Regions from separate parts of the Pseudoalteromonas sp. Of11M-6 genome, predicted to be linked through region 1. Evidence: predicted binding sites of a transcription regulator. Region 1 holds the regulator's gene; each other region holds the start of a gene.
The links. Region 1 encodes FliA, which starts transcription of late flagellar genes. Its sites were predicted from a motif close to CTAAAGNTNNNNNNNNNNNNGCCGATA; they were not measured.
Positions count from the first base shown of each region.

Region 1 (5,589 bases):
AAAATCCAGGTGCAAAGATCAAGTTATAGGCTTCAGTATCAGACAATCGGCTTGCTTGATCGGAGTCAATAACGCCTTTATTTATAGCAATTTTCTTGAGTTTTTCAGGATCCATACCGGCGCCATCATCTCGGATGGTGAGAAGAATATGATCCCCCTCTTGAGATGCTGACAACGTGACAGTCCCCATTCTTGGCTTACCCGATGCTTCGCGCACATCAGGCATTTCAATACCGTGATCCACTGAGTTTCTCACTAAGTGAACCAATGGATCTGCGAGCGCCTCAACAAGGTTTTTATCTAAGTCTGTCTCTTCACCTTGTAAAACCAGGTTGATTTCTTTTTTCAAGCTACGCGCAAGGTCCCTCACCACTCGAGGGAAACGACCAAATACCTTTTTGATCGGCTGCATCCGCGTTTTCATCACAGCGCCCTGCAAGTCTGCGGTCACTACATCAAGGTTCGAAATAGCTTTACCCATGCTTTCGCTGTTGGTGTTATTCGCTAAACTAACCAAGCGGTTACGCACCAATACTAATTCGCCAACCATATTCATGATTTCATCAAGACGTTTGGTATCAACTCGCACTGTAGTCTCAGCTTGCGCAGCAGGTTTCTTTGCAGCTGCTGGCGCAGAAGCTTTTGCAGGCTCTGGCTCTTTTTGCGGGGCTGGAGTCGCAGGTTTAGCTTCAACTTTAGGCGCAGGCTTTGGAGCATGTTTCGGAGGTGGCGCAGCTTTAGCAGGCTCAGGTTGAGCTGGCTCAGCTTCTGAGATATCTGTCGGCGATTCATCTACCGCTTTAGGAGCACTGCCTTTACCATGAAGTTCGTCAAGCAAAGCCTCAAACTCATCATCGGTAATTTCTTCATCTCCAGAGGGCACACTCGCAGCGCCTGATGACGTTGCTTTAGCCGCAGGCTCACTGGCTTGAGAAGTAGCCGCATCTTCTGCATTTGGTGCTCCACCAAATTTCCCAACCCCATGGAGTTCATCTAAGAGATTATCGAACTCGTCATCGGTGATATCGCCGTCATCTGCAGTTGACACCGTTTCAGGTTTAGCCGCCGGTGCGACAACAGGCGCATTACCAGAGCCGTGTAACTCATCTAATAGATTTTCAAATTCTTCTTCTGTTATCTCATCAATGCTAGAGCCGCTATCATCGCCTGAATCTGCGTCCGCATCGAATAGAATATCATCCGCACTTAAATCTGGTACAACAGATTCTGGCTCTGAAACAGGTTCCTCAATCACTTCACTGACTTCGTCTTCAGATGCAGGTTGGCTGAGTTTATGGAGGGTTTCAAGCAACACAGGATCGGCAGCTTCGGGTTCCTCTCGGTTTTGAATACAAGCGAACATTTCGTTGATCGTATCCAAAGATTGCAAAATAACATCCATTAATTCTGACGTTACTTTTCGCTGCCCTTGTCTTAGTACATCAAACACGTTCTCTGCACCGTGACAGGCATCAACCAGTTCGGTCATACCGAGGAAGCCTGCTCCACCTTTAACAGTATGGAAGCCACGGAAAATCGCATTGAGAAGTTCTTTATCTTCGGGATTATTTTCTAGTTCAACAAGCTGTTCAGATAACAGTTCTAATATTTCGCCTGCTTCAACAAGAAAGTCCTGCAAGATATCTTCATCGACTTCAAAGCTCATACACACTCTCCAACTAGAAGCCTAAACTAGATAGCAAGTCATCGACTTCGTCTTGACCAGAAACCACGTCATCTCGCGATTCAGCGTCAATAATTGGACCTTCAGGTCCAGACAATTCATCACTGATAGTCTCAGTTGTTTTTATTTCGTTTTCATTCGCATTTTCTGCAACTGCAGGCGCTTCATCCGAAGTACCAAACACAGTTAGAAGGTGAATGAGACTATCTTCTACTTCTCTCACAAGCTCAATGACTCGACGGATGACCTGCCCAGTCAAATCCTGATAGTCTTGCGCCATCAGCACATTAGTCATTAAGCCTTGTAATTCGTCTGTACGTGTCTTTGAAGTCTGCATAAAGCTGTCGAGATCATGACACAGAGATTTAAACTCACCGAGTTGAATATCTCTGCTCATCAACCGATCCCAAGTAGGCTTTATTTGTGCTAACTCATCCGCAAGATTCTGCGCAAGAGGTAAGCTTTCTTCGACCGCGTCCATCGTTTTATTAGCAGCGCTTTCTGTCATTTCCATAACATAATTAAGACGCTGCTTGGCGTCAGGTATAGCCTCTGTCGTGAGATCTGAGAGTCGAGTATCCAGCTCAAAGTTCTTCAAGGACTCGTGTAATTGGCGAGTTAGCTTTCCAACTTCTGCAAATAACTCCGATTGCTCTTTGTTAGCAGCTTCTAAAATCAGCTGGTCAGCTTTTTCTTGTTCACCTTGCTCTAGTAGCTCAACAAGTTGCTTGGCTTGTTCAAGTGTAATTTGCGGCGCAGCATTTACAGACATAGGCCATATCCCCTTGCTGTTTAGCCTAGTCGCTCAAATACTTTTTCAAGCTTAGTCTTGAGCGTACCTGCAGTAAACGGTTTAACAATATATCCGTTCACCCCAGCTTGCGCTGCTGCAACAATTTGTTCTTTTTTCGCCTCTGCGGTAACCATCAACACTGGAATGTGCTTAAGCTTTTCATCTGCGCGTATTGCACGAAGCAGATCAATACCTTGCATGCCCGGCATGTTCCAATCAGTTACTACAAAGTCAAACTCCTGATTTTGTAGCATCGGAAGTGCTGTACTACCATCATCAGCTTCTTGAACATTGGTAAAGCCTAAATCTCTTAATAGGTTTTTGATTATTCTTCTCATAGTAGAGAAATCATCAACCACGAGAATCTTCATGTTCTTATCCAAAACTTCCTCCAGTGAGGTTCGAACCCAACTATTTTATGTACTCTAATTTATCCAGTCATTGATTTTAGCTTTGAGCTTTATCATTGCCTGACCGTGAATTTGGCTTACTCGAGATTCACTGACATCAAGGATGGCACCAATCTCTTTTAAATTCATTTCGTCGTTATAGTAAAGTGACAACACCAGAGCATCCCTTTCGGGTAGTGCTTTGATAGCATTTACTAAAGACTCGTTAAAACGTTCATTTTTAACGTTATTAAACGGTTTGTCTAGCGCAAAATCGCTGTTTGCTGGGGTTATCACATCTTCATCAACCCCTAGATCCTCAATGCCGATGACTTTACTTGCATTTACATCATGTAAAATATGATGGTACTCATCTAAAGATATATCAAGTTTTTCAGCGATTTCAGTGTCTTTTGGTTCGCGGCCAAGGAGAGATTCGAGCTCAGATATAGCTTCGGCTACCATTCTGCTGTTTTTATGTACGGACCGAGGGGCCCAATCTCCGCGACGGATTTCATCTAGCATTGCACCTCGGATGCGTATCCCCGCAAAGGTCTCGAAACTAGCACCTTTAGTAGCATCGAAATTTTTAGATGCTTCAATCAATCCAATCATACCTGATTGAATTAGATCGTCGAGCTGCACACTTGCCGGAAGCCGAGCGATCAGGTGACATGCCACTTTTTTGACAAGTGGAGCATGCCTCTCGACCACTTTATGGATATGGTCAGAAGTTTGATATCCCGCAGCTCTGTTGACCGGAGAAGCCATAATCACCCGTTTACAAGTTGTTCAATGAAAAATTCTAGATGACCGGAAGGTTGATGAGGAATTGGCCATTTAACTGCCTTGGCAGCAAGTCCTTTAATTGCAACTGCTGCTGGAGAGCTCGGAAATAAATCCACGATTGCTCTTTGTCTACGAGAGGACTTACGCATGTTTTCGTCAAATGGTACTGTAGCCACTAATTCCAATGCTACATCAAGAAAACGGTCTGTAACTTTTGAAAGTTTAGCAAATAATTCTTGCCCTTCACGCATACTGCGGACCATATTGGCAACTATTTTAAAACGATAAACGCCATGCTCTCTGCTTAAAACTTTGATCAACGCATAAGCATCCGTAATAGAAGTCGGTTCATCACACACAACAACCATCACATCTTGTGCAGCTCGAGAGAAGCTCAGAACCATATCTGAGATACCAGCTGCGGTATCAACAATTAAAACATCAAATTGAGTGTTAAGCTCGCTAAATGCGCGAATAAGTCCAGCATGCTCTGCGGGAGTCAACTCCACCATGCTTTGAGAACCCGAAGTAGCTGGCACAATTTTGATACCAGCGGGACCTTCTACGAGAATCTCATCTAGTTCACATTCACCCGACAACACATGTGAAAGGTTCTTTTCTACTCGGAGCCCTAACATCACATCACAGTTTGCCAAGCCCAAGTCCGCATCTAAAACGAGAACTCGCTGTCCTTGTTGGCCCATAGCGATGGCAGTATTGAGCGAGACATTGGTTTTACCCACCCCACCTTTACCACCGGTCACGGCTATTACTTTTACACCCTGGTTGCTATTTTGACTCATTCTACGCAGGCCACTTGCTTGATCTAAAACTGTGTTAATCATACATTCCTACTGACTCTGACGCTACAGGTACACGTCGAGAGTGCTGTGCTTTTATTCTTTTTAAATACAATTGCTCAGCCTTTTTTACTAGCTTTTGAGCATTTGCTACGCGAATGTCTTCTGGCACTCGCTGACCGTTGGTAAGATACCCTATTGGCAAGCGATTTTGAATCGCTATGCTAATTATCTCACCTAAACTTAGACTTTCATCAAGTTTTGTGAAAATACAGCCACTTAAATTTACTTTTTTGAAGTGTCTTACTGTTTCTTGTAACACATTCATCTGTGCTGTCGCACTCAACACTAAATAGCTACGAATATCTACTCTCGCGCTACGCATAAGTGTATTTAACTGTTCAGTTAAGCGCAAATCTCTTTGACTCATTCCCGCCGTATCTATTAATACTAGACGCTTATTGCGTAAATGATAAAGCACTTCTGCAAGTTCATTTGCATCTTTAACTTGTTTAACCGGACAACCGATGATTCTACCATAGGTAGCTAGTTGCTCGTAAGCGCCAATTCTATAGGTATCGGTGGTTATTAGCGCCACTTTATCTGCACCGTATTTTTGTGCGCCTAATGCCGCTAATTTTGCAACCGTTGTGGTTTTGCCAACACCAGTTGGACCAACCATTGCAAATACGCCACCTTGACGAAGAATATCATTGTTGGTGGTGTGCATTTGGTTAATTACCATATTCAACAGCGCGTCCCAAGCTTCTTTACGAGACACATCATCAGGGATAAAACATGCCATTTGCTCAGCGACATCTTTATCTATACCCATTCCTTCAAGGCGGTCGACTAGACAAGCGCGGGTTGGATCGCGACGTGCCATTTCTTGCTTCATAAGTCCAGACACTTGATGTTCAAGTAATTGACGAATAGCGTTCATCTCTTCACGCATCGCACTCATTTCGTCAGGCTTGGCATTTAACTCAGGTAAATCATCACCAAAACCGTTGTCTAATTCATCAGACTCGATCCACTGCTGTGGTTGCTCAAATCCATCATCATCAAAGTCAAAAGATTGGCGACGAGCTTGCTGTGGCTTCGCTTGGTGCGCCGGCGCAGCAGTTTGTGTTT
Region 1 covers NZ_JAKRFW010000004.1:94,975-100,563, reverse strand. The annotation lists gene MHN32_RS03655 (chemotaxis protein CheA) at 1-1,666, opposite strand, end outside; gene MHN32_RS03650 (protein phosphatase CheZ) at 1,680-2,456, opposite strand; gene cheY (chemotaxis response regulator CheY) at 2,477-2,860, opposite strand; gene MHN32_RS03640 (RNA polymerase sigma factor FliA) at 2,903-3,637, opposite strand; gene MHN32_RS03635 (MinD/ParA family protein) at 3,640-4,500, opposite strand; gene flhF (flagellar biosynthesis protein FlhF) at 4,493-5,589, opposite strand, start outside.

Region 2 (5,589 bases), on a different contig from region 1:
TGAGCATCATATCGAGCGTTTAAAAGCGGCTGGGATCTGCGATATCGTGATAAATCTTGCATGGCAAGGTCTGGTGATAAAAGACTATTTCGGCAATGGTAGTCACTTCGGTGTCAATATTGAGTACAGTGATGAACCTGAGGGTGGATTAGAAACCGCAGGTGGAATCATTCAAGCACTGCCGATGTTATGTGAACAGGATGACAGCTTTATTGTACTCAATGGCGATATTTTTACGGACTATGATGTCAGCAGCTTGGTGCAGTTACAGCTTGGCAGCACAGCAGAGGGCCATTGCGAGGCGCACATTGTGTTGGTAGAAAATCCCGAACATAATCCTGAAGGCGATTTTTGCCTTGCCCATCAACCGCTCAATCAGCAAAAGTATACCTTGTCTGGTATTGGCAAATATCACCAAAGTTTTTTTACCGAGCTTGGGACTGGCTTTATAAAACTAGGGCCGTTGCTGCGCAGTGGGCTTGAGCAGCATAAAGTTTCTACTGAACTGTATTTGGGCGCATGGGACGACATCGGCACGCCAGAGCGACTAAAAATGATCAACGAAAAGTTAGGGTATAGCGATGTGGGGTAAATTATTAGGCACAATTTTCGGCTTTTTATTTGGTCGTTGGTTAGGCGCTATTTTAGGGTTTTATCTCGGCCATTTATTTGATAAAAGTTTGCGTCAGGATTTTGATAAAGTCGGTGGCTTTCAAGGTTTCATGAAAGGTGAAGATCTACATGAGCGCCAAGCCTTGTTCTTTTCCAGCTGTTTTTCTGTGATGGGACATATTGCGAAGTCTAATGGTCGAGTCAGCGAAATCCACATTCAAGCTGCGTCTGCGTTTATGAGCGAAATGGGCTTGCAGGGTGAAGAGCGAAAAGAAGCACAACATGCGTTTACTGCGGGAAAAAGCAGTGACTTTTCGATAAAAGAAGCGGTTACCGATTTTAAAGAAGCTTTTGCCAGACGCTATGACTTGAGGCAGCTGTTTTTAGAGATTCAAATTCAAATGGCATTTTGTGATGGTCATGTGTCTGATGCGGAGAAGGCCTTACTTAAACAGGTGAGCAAGTATTTAGGCTTTGCAGAAACACACTTTTTATTCCTGCTAAAACGCTACCAAGCAGAATTTGAGTTTCGCCGCTCACAGGCGTCGGGGAGATCGCAACATCAATACCAGCAACATGGCGGCCGTCAACCAGCATCACAAGATAATGGCTTAAGCCGTGCTAAAGCTTTGGCTGTACTGGGATTGAGTGAAGAGGCAAATGAGCGTGATATCAAAAAAGCTTACCGCAAACTGATGTCGCAGCATCACCCTGACAAATTGGTGTCTCAGGGATTACCTAAGCATATGATGGAAGTTGCAAAGCGTAAAAGCCAAGATATTCAGTCTGCCTATGAATATTTAAAAAAGAGCTAACTTGAAACACTATAAGGCGCGTAAAAAGCCGAGTAACTCCTTTCTGAGCCTTTGATGTTGGAGCGGATCGGTTTTTTCTCCAAAAAGCTCCCGTTGGCGATAATCAAATTTACTGTTTTTTCTCGCCCAGCGCGCTCTGTCCGGCGTATTGTCGACCACAATAGGATTGTCAAAACTGTAGTAAACATCCAGTAAAGCAGGGCTTATTAGAGAAAGGTTGGATGCTAAGTGCTTTTGCCGCGTTGCATTAGGCAGTTGTGGGCTAACAACGGCAAAGGCATCGATACGTAGATTGGGCAGAGTAGCTAAGTGCTCACCGAATAAACCTGCGCTATTACCAAATGCGACAACCACCAACTTTTCTGTTTGAGTCATGGACAGGGTGTTGTAAAGCACCTCAAAGCGGCTGATCAGGGCCATTTTATATTCGTCGAGATTAGATTCTGAAATGGGTGCAAGCGTTTGCTGAGCCGGTTTTTCAGCATCGGGGAGCGCGATGTCTTGCTCTAGCAGACTTGGTGCATAAGAAAGGTCCGGCGGAGTAAGGGTATAGGTGTCGTAGCCATCATCGCTTAAGCGCTTTGCAAGAAAGCTTATGCCGCTGTTATTGAGCGGTGGAGTTTGCATGTCTGGTAATAAGATCACGATGCCTTCACGAGCAGCTGCCATATATTCTTGATGAAATACATAAAAGCTTTCGTTTTCGCTTTCCAGTTTCATCAGTTGCGATGGCTCGTAGAAGCGATTAGCGTCTTGCTGATAAAGAGAACCAAGTGGTGCTGCGTCAATATGTTCTGCTGCAAAAGTCGTCGCGGGTAAAGCGGTAACAAGTAATAAAAGCGTTCTGATGATCATGGTACAAGCGCGTAAAATATCATAATTGGTTATCGACCAGTTAAGTGAAAGCTTTAGCTGTCGCTATTTTTTAGCGTTTTAAGTTAAACTGCTCGGCAGTGGAAATGAAAGGAGAAATTTGTGCAGTATAAAGATAGCAAACGAGACTATCTCTTTATGTTTTTAAAAGGGGCCGGAATGGGGGCTGCGGATGTTGTCCCTGGCGTTTCTGGCGGTACTATCGCTTTTATTACCGGTATCTATGCACGTTTTTTAAATGCCATCAAAAGTGTGAACTTACAGGCTTTGAGCACATTGCGTCGTGACGGCCTAAAAGCAACGTGGCAGTACATTGATGGTAGCTTTTTACTGGCGGTATTTTCTGGTTTGCTCATCAGTGCAGCGTCTTTGGCGAAGGTGATCACTTATTTATTGGAAGCACACCAAACACTGGTATGGTCATTTTTCTTTGGTCTTATCGTCGCTTCTTTTATCTATGTTGCAAAACAGGTCTCTCATTGGAACGGCCAAAATATTATCGCCTGCGCAGTTGGAGCTATCGTAGCCTTTGCTATTACTTCTCTTTCACCAGCTGAAGCGCAAGCATCTCATTGGATGTTTTTTATCTCAGGTGCTATTGCCATTTGCGCGATGATCTTACCTGGGATCTCAGGGAGCTTTATCCTGCTGTTATTGGGTATGTATGGCCATGTACTCAGTGCGGTGAACCAGCTTGAATTTGGCTTAGTGAGTCTATTCTTACTAGGTTGTATTGTGGGGTTAATGTCGTTTTCGCGTCTACTCAGCTGGCTATTGGCGCACTATCAGCAAGTAACGTTTTCGCTACTAGCTGGCTTTTTACTTGGCTCGCTTAATTTATTGTGGCCTTGGAAACAAGTGCTTACGACTTACGTGAATTCCAGTGGTATAGAAAAGCCATTGAGTCAGGCCAATATTTTGCCAGCACAATACAGTACGCTGTATGGTCAAGACCCGAATACGTTGGCATGTATTGCGCTTGCCATTGCAGGCCTTGCGCTGATCTTAACCATTGAAAAGATAAGCGAAAAATATTAATAAAATAGACATCTAGAACAATAGACACGCGTTGAGCTTACGTGTCTATTGTTCTAAACCACCCAGTCACAGAAAGTCGCGGCGCTTTTGTAAATGGCGCGACGTAAGTCACAGAATGAATTTTACTTACATCAAAAACCACCAGTGAATTGAACTTAGGTGCATAACTTTTAGTGGGTGTGCCATCACGTTCAAAAAACTGCAATAGCCCGCCCCAGTCAGGGTGCCAACTTTTGCTTAGGCTAAGTACATAGGCATAAACCCGGCCCTCAGCTTCAACAATATCATTATGTCGCGTTAAATACTGACCACCAATAAATCGTGTTGCTTGGGCAGAGGTACGGATAATGTTCTGTCCAGATATCGCGGAAAAGCAGGACTGTACAGCGCTACTATTGAGGTTATTGTAGAGCTTTTTCAGCGCGTCAGGGCTCGTCGATTCTATGGAGTGGCGGCCATACATAAAACCAACGCCACGTGATGCATAGCTATGTATATCTTCGAGCAAGGCTTGCTGCTCTTGCGGTGTTAAGGCAAGAATATCACTGTCTTTGACTGATTTTGCTGCCCCGTTATGAAAAAGTGCGAGTTGGTAGTCTAGGTTACAGAGGCACTCATGTAGTTGTTGAGCGTTTGTATCGTCTAGAATATTTTCAATCCGTGCAAAGCCTTCGTTGCTCAATTTTTGCTGTAATTCAATTTGTTGTTGCTGCGAAAGTTGAAGCATAAATACCTACTGCTGATGTATGGGCCTGTTTGTAATATTGTAAACAGTCTGCCTTAGACTTCAGTCCAATGCTGATTATTTTTTATCTATGCTAAAGTGAGTTTGGCTAAAATGCCATCCCTCTGCACTCATCGATAGGCAAAAAAATGAAAATCAATGGACTACTGCTATTCTGTTGCGCATGGGTCATATCCGTGATCCCATCACCAGCCTTGGCGGCTCAAGGCACTTTAGATCTTACCAGCTCGACACTCGGCTTGGTTTGTATTGTTGTCTTCGTTTTAGCATACGCACTTGTAATGCTCGAAGAAAAACTCCATATGCGAAAATCAAAGCCAGTGCTCGTGGCGGCAGGCGTCATTTGGCTCATGATTGGGGCGTATTACGTCAATCAGGGGCAACCCGATGTTACCGAGCATGCATTTCGGCACAATTTGTTAGAATTTGCGGAGCTGATGTTGTTCTTGCTGGTTGCGATGACTTATATCAACGCACTAGAGGAACGCCGCCTTTTTGATGCGCTACGAGCGTGGATGATCCAAAAGGGTTTTAGCTATAAGAATCTCTTTTGGATCACTGGGTTTTTATCCTTTTTTATCTCTCCAATTGCAGACAACCTAACCACAGCCTTACTGATGTGTGCCGTGGTGATGAAGGTGGCTGAAGGTGACAAAGAGTTTATCAATTTAAGCTGTATCAATATTGTGATAGCAGCCAATGCAGGCGGTGCATTCAGCCCCTTTGGTGACATTACCACTTTGATGGTATGGCAAGCTGGTATGGTACATTTCAGCGAATTTTTAGCGCTATTTGTTCCTTCACTGGTCAATTACATCGTACCAGCACTCGTAATGAGTTATTTTGTGGCGGATAGAAAGCCCAGTGCAGTTTACGAAAGAGTAGAGCTTAAACGCGGCGCTTTGAGAATTTTAACTTTGTTCCTACTGACTGTCGCAACCGCTGTGCTTTCACACAGCTTGCTGCATTTACCACCGGTTCTTGGCATGATGATGGGCTTGGGCTACCTACAGTTTTTTGGTTACTTCCTAAGAATGACATTGCCTGGGTCATTAGCAAGAAAGCGAGCGATGGCCGAGAGAGAAGGGGATCAAGAGCGTCTAGAGAAGTTAGGAAGTGTTGTGCCATTCGATGTGTTTAGCAAAGTTTCACGCGCTGAGTGGGATACCTTATTATTCTTCTACGGCATCGTTATGTGTGTTGGTGGTCTTGGGTTTCTCGGTTATTTAAGTTTAATGTCAGAGATATTATACGGTGAATGGTCTGCAACCTATGCCAACGTATTCTTAGGCATTATTTCTGCGGTCATCGATAACATTCCAGTGATGTTTGCCGTGCTGTCGATGCAACCTGAAATGTCACATGGCCATTGGTTGTTGATCACGCTTACGGCTGGGGTAGGGGGAAGTTTACTTTCTATTGGCTCTGCGGCAGGTGTTGCGCTTATGGGGCAAGCTAGAGGCTATTATACTTTTATGGGGCACTTAAAGTGGGCACCTGTGATCT
Region 2 covers NZ_JAKRFW010000008.1:28,803-34,391, forward strand. The annotation lists gene murU (N-acetylmuramate alpha-1-phosphate uridylyltransferase MurU) at 1-592, shown strand, start outside; gene djlA (co-chaperone DjlA) at 582-1,427, shown strand; gene MHN32_RS05575 (DUF3530 family protein) at 1,437-2,282, opposite strand; gene MHN32_RS05580 (DUF368 domain-containing protein) at 2,403-3,338, shown strand; gene MHN32_RS05585 (2OG-Fe(II) oxygenase family protein) at 3,376-4,065, opposite strand; gene nhaD (sodium:proton antiporter NhaD) at 4,212-5,589, shown strand, end outside.
Region 2: a site for FliA is predicted at 2,313-2,339, ahead of MHN32_RS05575 (DUF3530 family protein). Genes of this name have one in related genera too.

Region 3 (5,589 bases), on a different contig from region 1:
TCAAGCTTTATACCGAGCAAATTGGTGCTTTCTAAATTACAGCAGTGCAGACTTGCTTCTCTCAAGTCGGCCTTCATTAGCGACGCATGCTTAATGGTATTATTAAACAGGTGCGCCCCTTTCAAATTGGCACGATAAAAGTTGCTATAAGATAGATCATAGCCATGATGATTTTCAAAGTTAACAAGATTGAGCCCTTCTAAATTGGCCCGCTTCAACTCTAAGCCTTGCAGCAAACCACCGCGCTTGGCGTAGCGTTCAAGCTTTTGGCTTAGCTCCAAGCCACCTTTATCGAATTTATTGTCATGCCAAAAGCAGTAACCTGAGCCCATATCGATTTCACTGCATTTTTTTCCCTCAGGTGACACATATTGGCAAATGGGTTTATCAGCCATAGCTTGCCTAAATCAAAATGCCTTTTTCATTAAGCGTAGCAGCAAAAATAATAAATACGGTGATTTAACGAAAAAATCTTTCTAATTTATAAAGTGTTAGAAACCACACTATTGATGAGTTTATTGCCATCGTTGGTCTAATTCATTATCTTGCATGGCGTTTGCAGTGACTCTGACAAGTTGCTCATACTATAATGCATGCTTTAGTGACTAAGAATTTGTTACCTTGCAATATCAATTAAAGAAAAGCCGAAAGCGTAAGAGCGTTGCGATAAAAATAAAAGCTGGCCAAGTGTTTGTGTATGTGCCAGAGCAAATTTGCGAGCGCTGGTTACATACTTGGGTGGAAAGCAAATCCGATTGGATAAAATCAAAGCTTGCTCTAAAAATCATACCTGAGAGCCCTCGGCCACTGAAAACAGGAATTGTGCAAGTCTTCGGCGAGACCTTTACCATTCAAAGGGGCGAAAGCACGACCTCTGTAATTGATTTTGACAACAAAAGGGTTTTACTTAAGGCTGTCAAAAATGAATGGCGTGAATTAGTTGCGCTGTTAAGCGAAACGCTAAATGACTATGTAGACATGGTTATTGCGCGCTATCAACCTGATATTCAAGCTCGCTTTGATACGCTAAAGATACGAGTTTATAAAAGCCGCTGGGGCAGTTTTTCATCTAAAGGCGTGCTTGCGTTTAATACGTTTTTGATTGGTGCGCCTAAGTGGGTAATCGATTATGTGGTAGTGCACGAACTTTGCCATTTTCACGTCATGGCACACAATAGCGCATTTTGGCGCTTGGTAACAAAGCACTATGGCCACGACCATAAAATGGCTCGGCGTTATTTACGTGACCACGGTCCTGACTTGATGATTGAGCATTAGCATAGTGCCCTGTTTATGCCTATTATTTCTCGGGCCTCGCTTTTGCCGCGCGTTTTAACAGCTTTTGAAATGTCGGACATTCAAAATGGCTTGGCGCTGGGCATTTGGCAGCGTGATAGAGGCCATCTCGCATTGCAGTTAAATGCTTAATGGTTTCATTTAATTCATCCGCTTTGGATTGTAACTTCACCCTATCAATATCCGCTTTACCCTCGGGGGTAAACATGTCCGCTATTTCATCTAACGAAAAGCCTGCGTTTCTGCCTAGTGTAATAAGCGCTAGACGTTCAAGTATTGAAGGGGGGAAAACACGTTTGAGCCCTTGTCGACCAATCGATCGGATCAGTCCTTTTTCTTCATAATATCTAAGCGTGGATGCGGGTAAACCAGACTTCTTTGCAACTTCACTGATATCCATTCTTGCCCTTGACTTAAAGTTAACTTGAACTAGTAGGATAGCGGCTATCAGTAAAAAAGAGGAGTAAAAATAGTGGAAAGCTTATATTCGATGTTAATGCCAGCAGTCGCGATTGGCGTAGGTGCAACGCTTGTTATGGATTTGTGGGCATTTATGCTCAGTCGCGTGTTTGCCATAAAGGGCTTAGATTATGCATTGGTTGGTAGGTGGATTGGACACTTGTGTAAAGGTCAACTCACGCATCAAGGTATCGGGCACAGTAAACCAATATCTGGTGAAGGTGTCATTGGCTGGTGCATGCATTATCTCATTGGGATTGTATTCGCCTTGGTGTTACTTCTGAGCGTGGGCAAGCCTTGGTTGACTGAGCCTAGCCTTTTGATTGCGTTAGTTTTTGGCTTAATAACGTGTATTTTTCCATTTTTTATTATGCAACCCTGTTTTGGTGCAGGGGTAGCAGCATCTAAATTACCAGAGCCGAATAAGGCAAGGGTAAAAAGTATGGCAGCACATTTTATTTTTGGCTTTGGATTGTTTTTAAGCTCGTTTATATATGTAAGCTTATTGTGAGATCAAGCAATAGAATATGGTGGAGGGAGCTGGATTCGAACCAGCGAAGGCTGAGCCGTCAGATTTACAGTCTGATCCCTTTGGCCGCTCGGGAACCCCTCCATCATTTGGAGCGTTTACTTTAAAAGTGGTGGAGGGAGCTGGATTCGAACCAGCGAAGGCTGAGCCGTCAGATTTACAGTCTGATCCCTTTGGCCGCTCGGGAACCCCTCCATACATTTTAAAGCGTTACAATTTGAAAGTGGTGGAGGGAGCTGGATTCGAACCAGCGAAGGCTGAGCCGTCAGATTTACAGTCTGATCCCTTTGGCCGCTCGGGAACCCCTCCGAAATTGTAACTGTTGTTTATGGTGGAGGGAGCTGGATTCGAACCAGCGAAGGCTGAGCCGTCAGATTTACAGTCTGATCCCTTTGGCCGCTCGGGAACCCCTCCTAAACAACGGCGGTGATAATAACAAAGTTTTTTTCGAAGTAAAGAAAACTACTAAAGTTTTTCGGAAAAAGGCCGATAAATTCATAATTAGCAAAATAATCGGTTGGAATACATGCAAATTGATGGCGTTTTAATCAGTGAGTCGCAATTAGGGTCCGCATTGAACATTAGTGTTCATCAGACGCGCTCTGCCGATTTTGCCATGCTGTTATCTATGCTATCAACCGATGCATTAGATTTTAGCCAATTTCATCTACCAAAATCTGAAGCTGCCGCAAAAGATAACTCAGAAGAAACACTAAAAAAGCAATTTGAAATAGGTCCACAAAAGCCGCTTGCGCCAAAAGAGTACAATATGCTTATTGGTCAGCATAACGCGCAGCTGGTATCTATGGGGGCGATGGCAACCTTGCGATTGCAAGAAAATTTAAATCCAGAACCTTTTGCTGCACGAAATGATAAAAAGTATATTCCACTCAACGTTGTAGAAAATTTAGAACCAGCGGTTAAAAGACGTTTGGCGAGCGCGCAAGGTAAACTGGCCTTAGTTGCTGATAAGGCAATGGATGCGGCTGGTTTTTATGATCAAATTGCAACGGGTGATATGCAGAGTATGTTACGCGCGACGGCGTAACAACATTAGCTGCTTTTACTCCTTCAAAATTGAGCAAATTTAAGACAAACTGGTATTAAACTTGCTGTTTTACAGCTGTTTGCTTCGTTACTAGACTGGCATAAAACGCCATGCTTATCGTGCTTCATGTCTAATACCAATTGAATTAATTCTCTAATCAATTTGAAGGGTGAAATTGCATATTAGCTTCGTTAAAAATTTCTCATTTAGAACAACTAAATAGCAAAATTTTTGCCTTGCTACTAAAGCTATTTCCCCGCTTCAAGGTAGATCATTTACTTAATACAACTGGTATAAGCTGAACGGCCTTTAATCATCCTTAGCTCGTTTCAAGCCTTTTTTATTGCTTTGTATCTAATCTCTAATTCAGGCTATTTTAGCTACCGTGGCACTTTTTATACTTTTTATCACTGCCGCACGGACAGAGGTCATTTCTGCCTACCTTGGTTGTAGGCGTATCGTACAATTCACCATCTAAGTAATACCATCTGCCTGCTTCGGTAATAAAATTTGACCGCTCATGGAGTATATAGTGTGTGTTTTCTGCGATATAGTGCGCCTTAAACTCAACAACCCCCTGAGTAGTTTCTGCTACTTCTTCTAGCACTTCCAATTTTATAAAGTGTGCATAATTAGCAAATGCAGCAATATCGTCGACACTATTTTGTGCTTGTTTAGCCTGGGCGTAGGTGTCATGAATATACTTTGCATCTTTTAAGCAGTATGCAGTATAGCGAGAGCGCATGAGTATTTGTGGACGCTCTGCGAATTTTTTTCCCTTAAGGTACGGCTCACAACATTGCGAATAGGGAAGGGATGAATTGCAATAACAAGACATAAGAACTTCAGTTTTAACAAATTTATATCCTGTTATTGTAGCTTGTTAAGCGCTTTGAAAACAGTGGATCGCAACGTCAGATACCGGCAGTTCCATTTTGTTGATAGTTTGCACTGATGCAATATCAGTCCAAATCACCACTGCAGCGAAATTACCATTGCTGATAGCACTTTTAAGTACATACTCAAGGTCGTATATGTGCTTTTGCCTAATGACGAGCAACTTACTTGCATCAACTGAAGCGCTTTCTAGTAGTGACTTGTTTGGTACATTATCGGGTGCAACGAGTAGCGTCCAGCCTTGTTTATGCTGACATTTATGTAAAACTTTAAGTAACTCTAAGCTAGCGACGATCTCATCTTCAACTATCACATTATTGATTTCGTTAAGTGTGTAATAAGTTGAATTGTTTGGCTGTAGAAGTGCATTGCTGTGTAACATAATTGTCTCACTGGTTATCTATACAGTATATGTATACAGTAGTTTATACAGTGTGTGAATGCAAGGAAAATTGCTAGCTTTTTAATCAATATTCAAGCTTAATTTTTATTTAGTTTAAATTTTCAATATAAAACAAGTGGTTGTGATTTTTTTGAAATGAGAGCTTAATTGACGAAAGTTCAGTATGAGTAAAGCAAGGAAGTTTTCTCAGCTGCGATACAGTAGTTTTCCTACTGTATCATTTTGATCGTCGCGGAGGGAAAGCGTACGTTTACTTAAGAGAGGCTTAGCTACGCCTAGCCTACGTTTTTTTGGAGAGTCAAATTTAATTTACTGGCTAATATGCTGTAGTTGATGAATTTGCTCGTAAAGTGTTGCAGCATAGCACTGTGCATCTCTAAAGCGCTTAGTTGTAAGGAAGCGGCGTACATCTAGTAGTACCTGTTCGGCGCCTTTGTGCCCTTGGCTGCTGGCCAAACTTAACCAAGCGGCTGCATGAAAGGGGCTGGGTGGCACTCCTTGACCTTTCATAAACAACAAACCTAAAAAGAACTGTGCCTTCAAATCACCAGACATCGCCGCCAGTCTTAGCCATTTTGCCGCAAGCGGAAAAGATTTTTCTTTTAGGTAATAGAGGCCTTTTTTCAAAGCTTGGGTATTGTCGTGAAGATCTGGGAATTTTGCGTCCGCTTTTAATGGCGACGTTACAAATTCAAGCACATTCAGCAGCTGCTGTTCTAAGTCATGGTTTGCTGAGTTGTCGGTGCTATTTTGATCCATATCTTTATTCGCAATAATGTTGATAAGCAGAGTGTAGCTGAATTTTAACTATTTTGTCCGAGTTTTAAAGTGATTCGTGTTAAAATCCAACCACTTGTTCCTTAAATTTGTAATTTTAGTTATGCTCGAGCGGTTATTTTCACTGCAAGCTATGCACACCAATGTAAGAACTGAGGTGATTGCTGGCTTGACGACATT
Region 3 covers NZ_JAKRFW010000011.1:126,730-132,318, forward strand. The annotation lists gene MHN32_RS07920 (ion channel) at 1-395, opposite strand, end outside; gene MHN32_RS07925 (YgjP-like metallopeptidase domain-containing protein) at 622-1,278, shown strand; gene MHN32_RS07930 (helix-turn-helix domain-containing protein) at 1,301-1,696, opposite strand; gene MHN32_RS07935 (DUF2938 domain-containing protein) at 1,769-2,266, shown strand; tRNA gene MHN32_RS07940 (tRNA-Tyr) at 2,284-2,368, opposite strand; tRNA gene MHN32_RS07945 (tRNA-Tyr) at 2,395-2,479, opposite strand; tRNA gene MHN32_RS07950 (tRNA-Tyr) at 2,509-2,593, opposite strand; tRNA gene MHN32_RS07955 (tRNA-Tyr) at 2,614-2,698, opposite strand; gene MHN32_RS07960 (VC2046/SO_2500 family protein) at 2,811-3,332, shown strand; gene MHN32_RS07965 (YchJ family protein) at 3,709-4,170, opposite strand; gene MHN32_RS07970 (SulA-like leucine-rich domain-containing protein) at 4,216-4,611, opposite strand; gene MHN32_RS07975 (SEL1-like repeat protein) at 4,942-5,391, opposite strand; gene MHN32_RS07980 (NCS2 family permease) at 5,513-5,589, shown strand, end outside.
Region 3: a site for FliA is predicted at 2,750-2,776, ahead of MHN32_RS07960 (VC2046/SO_2500 family protein). Genes of this name have one in related genera too.

Region 4 (5,589 bases), on a different contig from region 1:
CATGCTTAATAAACTCGTCAGGTAGACCAAGAAGTTTAATTGGTTTTTGATGGCCTTGAGCAATTAAATACTCGCTTACTGCGGAGCCTGCGCCACCGGCAATAGCATTATCTTCAAGTGTGACGAAGCGCTCGTGAGTTACAACCAACTCTTCGATAAGGGCGCAGTCTAAGGGTTTGACAAAACGCATATCTACAAGTGTGGCATTTAGCTCTTCGGCTACGGCTTGAGCGTTTTCAAGCAATGTACCAAAGCTTAAAATAGCCAGCTTTTCACCTTCTCTTACTACCTTGCCCTTACCAACTTCTATTGCGGTCATTTCCGTATCAATCTCGGCGCTTCCCGCACTACCTCTGGGGTATCTCACTGCTGCTGGCCTATCTAGGCGATGACCTGTGTAGAGCATTTGGCGGCACTCATTAAGGTCGCTTGGTGCCATGATCACCATATTCGGGATACAGCGCAAGAAACTTAAGTCGTATGCGCCTTGGTGCGTCTCACCATCCGCACCAACGACACCGGCACGGTCAATAGCGAACAACACTGGCAGATTTTGTAGTGCGACATCATGAATGAGTTGGTCGTATGCGCGTTGTAAGAAGCTAGAATAGATTGCAACCACTGGGTTGAGGTCTTCACAAGCAAAACCCGCTGCCAGTGTCACAGCATGTTGCTCAGCAATGGCAACATCAAAATATTGAGCAGGGTACTCTTTAGAAAAGCGTACCATGCCCGAGCCTTCACGCATTGCTGGTGTGATTGCCATGAGCTTATTATCTTGTGCAGCCATATCGCAAAGCCAATCTCCAAACACCTTTGAAAAGGTTGGTGCACTAGGTTTTGATTTGGGTAAGCTATGGACGCTTGGATCGAACTTAGGCACGGCATGATAACCAATAGGATCTGCTTCTGCAGGTTTATAACCTTTCCCTTTTTGGGTTTTAACGTGTAATAGTTGAGGGCCTTTTAGGTTACGCATATTACGCAGCGTATCTACCAAAGTATCTACGTTATGTCCGTCAATTGGGCCAATATAGTTAAAGCCTAGCTCTTCAAAGAAAGTACCAGGGATTATCATCCCCTTTAAATGCTCTTCCATACGGCCTGCAAGCTCTTTAACCGGCGGCACACCAGACAGCAGTTTTTTGCTGCCTTCTCGAATATTGGTGTAAAAGCTACCAGAGAGGATCTTCGCGAAATGATTGGTGAGTGCGCCAACGTTTTCAGAGATAGACATTTCGTTGTCGTTTAGGATCACTAACATATCTGGATTGATGTCGCCTGCGTGATTCATGGCTTCAAACGCCATGCCCGCGGTCATTGCACCATCACCAATAACGGCGACGGTCTTACGCCCAATCCCTTCTTTTTCAGCTGCGATAGCCATACCAAGTGCCGCTGATATAGAAGTGCTTGAGTGGCCAACACTAAACGTATCGTATTCGCTTTCTTCTCTATAAGGGAAAGGATGCAGGCCATCTTTCTGGCGGATCGTATGCATCCTATCTCTTCTACCTGTAAGTAGTTTGTGCGGATAGGCTTGATGACCTACATCCCAAACGAGCCTATCGCTTGGTGTGTTATACACATAGTGTAAAGCTACAGTAAGCTCTACAGTGCCTAAACCAGATGCAAAGTGACCGCTGCTTTGAGAGACTGAGTTCAGCAAATACTCGCGAAGCTCATCACTAAAGGCGGTTAACTTGTGCTGGGGTAATTGACGGAGTTGACTTGGCTCGTCAATTAACGCGAGTAAGGGATACTTGCTACTATCAAGTTTCATGGTATTTATCAGAGTCCTAAGTGAATCTCAGCGCAATTACTCACGTGGTCCACTTCATAATTATTAAAATTCTTCACTAACTTGTCATAATATTATGTTAGCCAGCGTTTACAAAGTTCTTGTGAATATTTTCTTAGCTTGGCGTAGCTATTTTATACGTCAGCTTAATATTCTCGATCTATGATGTATTTTGCTAAATCTGCAAGTATTTCTGTATTACCGTTGATACGTGTAAGCGCTTCTAAAGCTTCATCTATCAAGTGTTCAGCTTTTTCTTTTGCTTGTTCTAACCCCAATAATGCTGGATAGGTAGATTTATTATGTTCTAAATCAGAGCCTTGAGGTTTACCAAGCACAAATGTGTCACCTTCTACATCAAGAATGTCATCTCTGACTTGAAATGCAAGGCCAATTGCACGTCCATAAGTACGTATCGCATCACGTGCTTGCTCTGAAACACGTTCCGGATCGCTACATAAGATCCCAAGTTCTACTGCACAGCTTAGTAGTGCACCTGTTTTTAGCTTATGAATACGTTCGAGCTCATCTATCGTAATTAAACGATTGGTTGCTGCTATATCGAGTGCTTGACCGCCTATCATACCTTGTAGACCCGATGCCTTGGCTAGCACTGAAATCATTTTTATTTGGGCATGGTGGCTTACCGCGAATGGATGTTCACTTAGCAGTTCAAATGCCAGCGTTTGCAGAGCGTCACCAGCTAAAATCGCGGTCGCCTCATCGAATTGGATGTGGCAAGTTGGACGGCCGCGTCTGAGATCATCGTCATCCATAGCAGGTAAATCGTCGTGCACCAAAGAGTAGCTATGCACACACTCTATTGCGGCTGCAGCTTTGTCTAAATCTTCTTGAGCAGCACCAAATAATTCACCAGTACAATACACTAAAAACGGTCGCAAGCGTTTGCCGCCGTTTTCTATACTATAGCGTGTAGCCGCTTTTATATTCTCTTCAGTTTCAAGCACACTATCAAAATAGTATAAAACGGTGTTTTCTACACGAGTTTTAGCAAACTGGAGCTTTTCTTGTAATTTTTTCGACATTAGGCTTCGTTATCAAATGGCTGTAATTGTGCTTGTTCATCCTCGCCCATTAAAATAGCGACTTGTTGTTCAGCTTGCTGAAGTTTCTGATTTGAAGCTTTTGCGAGTTTTATCCCGCGTTCAAACTGTTTAAGTGCTTGATCTAAAGGTAAGCTACCGTTTTCCATGTCTGCAACGATTTGCTCCAGTTCTTGCATGGCTTCTTCAAAGCTCAAGTTGTCTGGTTTTTTTACTGCCATATGTCACGCTGACCCGTAAAGTAAAAGTGTGGCAATTTTAGGGTGATTGCGCGCCAAGGTCAAAAAAACCAGTGACTTTTTGATCTGACCGAGTATCAGCATTACAAGATCTGCTATAAACTCGCATTTTAAACACTTTTTAATATAATAGTGTTAAGTTGTAGAAAAACTTGCCGATAACTCAAACAACAATAACTGCGTGATTTATCACAAATAACTTCCCCCGGAGGACATGTGGATTTAGCAACGGTAATAGGGATCCTGGGTGCCATAGGTTTAATTGTAATGTCCATGGTACTAAGTAGTGATGGCCAGATCGCTATGTTCTATAACACGCCTTCCGTCGTTATCGTATTTGGTGGTTCAATTTTTATCGTATTGTCTAACTTTACGCTTGGACAGTTTTTCGGAATTGGAAAAGTGGCCGGGAAGGCCTTCATGTTCAAGATTGAAACTCCGGAAGAGCTGATTGAAAAAGCCGTTGAGCTTGCTGATTCAGCTCGCAAAGGTGGTTTTTTAGCGTTAGAAGAAGCCGAAATCCCCAACCAGTTTATGCGTAAAGGTGTCGATATGTTAGTCGATGGGCATGATGCTGATGTTGTGCGTGCCACATTGCAAAAAGATATTGCCCTAACGTCCTCAAGACACGAGTTAGGCGCTGGCTTATTTAAGTCCCTCGCCGATATCGCTCCTGCTATGGGGATGATTGGAACGCTCATCGGCCTAGTAGCGATGTTATCTAACATGGATGATCCAAAAGCAATTGGACCTGCTATGGCTGTTGCACTTTTGACAACTTTATACGGTGCGTTTTTGGCTAACGTGGTTGCAATCCCAATTCAGGTTAAGCTTGAACTTCGTAAAGACGAAGAAGAGCGAAACCAGCGCCTTATCTTAGATGCAATCTTAGGCATTCAAGATGGCCAAAATCCAAAAGTCATTGAAGGTATCTTGAAAAACTATCTGCCAGAATCTAAACGTGGCGCTGAGGCTGAGGAATAATCATGTCAGATGAGAAAGAATGTAAATGTCCCCCCCCAGGTCTTCCTGCCTGGATGGGAACGTTTGCTGATCTCATGTCGTTGTTAATGTGCTTCTTCGTACTGTTATTGGCATTCTCCGAAATGGATGTACTGAAGTTTAAGCAAATTGCAGGATCGATGAAGTTTGCTTTTGGTGTGCAAAATAAAATTGAAGTAAAAGATATTCCTAAGGGTACCAGCGTGATTGCGATGGAATTTACTCCAGGAAAGCCAGAACCAACACCGATTGAAACGATTCAACAGCAAACCGTAGAAATGACGCAGCAAATGCTAGAGTTCCAAGCTGGTGACGAGGCTTCGGCGGGTGGCAGACAGGAGCAACGAGGTAATAAGCGTGGTGGTGAGTCTGCCAGTACTGCACAGGAAATGGCGTCAACGCAAGCAATTGCTTCTGCGGACCAAGAGCAAGTAAACGAGCTCGTTAAAAAGATTGCACAGCAGCTAGAAAAGCAAATTATGGATGGTGCAATTGAACTCGAGTCATTAGGGCAGCAAATTATTATTCGCATCCAAGAAAATGGTTCTTTTCCTGCGGGAAGTGCGTTTCTACAACCTAAATTTGAACCTGTGATTGCCGAAATTGCAGAGCTGCTCAAAGATGTACCTGGTGAAATTACAGTGTCCGGTCACACTGATGACTTTAGAGTGACTAACGAACTTTATTCGAATAACTGGGATTTATCGGCAACTAGAGCGGTAGCCGTTGCGACTGTAATGGAGCGTGTCCGTGGCTTTGATAAGAACAGAATGGTTGTAGTTGGTCATGCAGACACTAGACCTTTAGTACCTAATGACAGCGATGCAGATAGGCGCCGAAACCGGCGTGTCGAAATCTCGATTTTACAGGGTAAAGCGAAAGAATCAGACCCTATTGAAGTTAGGAAAAATTAGTTACAGTTTGTTGCCAAATTACAGGGAATTCGCTAAAGTTCTAGCTGCTCTACAAACTCTCGATAAGGATAAAATGATGGACGTTAAAAATTATAGATTGCCTGGAAACAATGGTGGTGGTGGTGATAACGGTGATGAAGAGCAGAAACCAGACGCAGGACGTTAAGGTATATGTGGCCTGAATGGGAACCCATTAGACTGTTTTTTCAGGAATACAGTATTTGGGTTTCTTTTTTAGCGGTAGTAATGTGCATCGTGGTGCGAGATAAACAAGCACTGCGATATTCGTCTTTGGTTGCAATGTTTTATATATTAGGATGGCTAACCTACGATTGGGTTATGCAATTCGATGATGTTAAGGTGTTTCGATACATATATTGGGCCCTTTCAGACATTGTCTTCATGGCAATTATTGCTTACTGGGCTGTTAAAGATAAGATGTATCTATGGCAAAGTATTCTTGCTCAAATAATCATTATTCCAGCTCCGCTATTACAGTTTTTTAGACTTGTCGACAGACATTTTATGGATCTGTCCTATTCAACTTACCTGTATCCTACAATTATTCC
Region 4 covers NZ_JAKRFW010000008.1:201,410-206,998, forward strand. The annotation lists gene dxs (1-deoxy-D-xylulose-5-phosphate synthase) at 1-1,783, opposite strand, end outside; gene ispA ((2E,6E)-farnesyl diphosphate synthase) at 1,948-2,847, opposite strand; gene xseB (exodeoxyribonuclease VII small subunit) at 2,847-3,086, opposite strand; gene pomA (flagellar motor protein PomA) at 3,321-4,088, shown strand; gene MHN32_RS06360 (flagellar motor protein MotB) at 4,091-5,020, shown strand; gene MHN32_RS06365 (hypothetical protein) at 5,192-5,589, shown strand, end outside.
Region 4: a site for FliA is predicted at 3,239-3,265, ahead of pomA (flagellar motor protein PomA). Genes of this name have one in related genera too.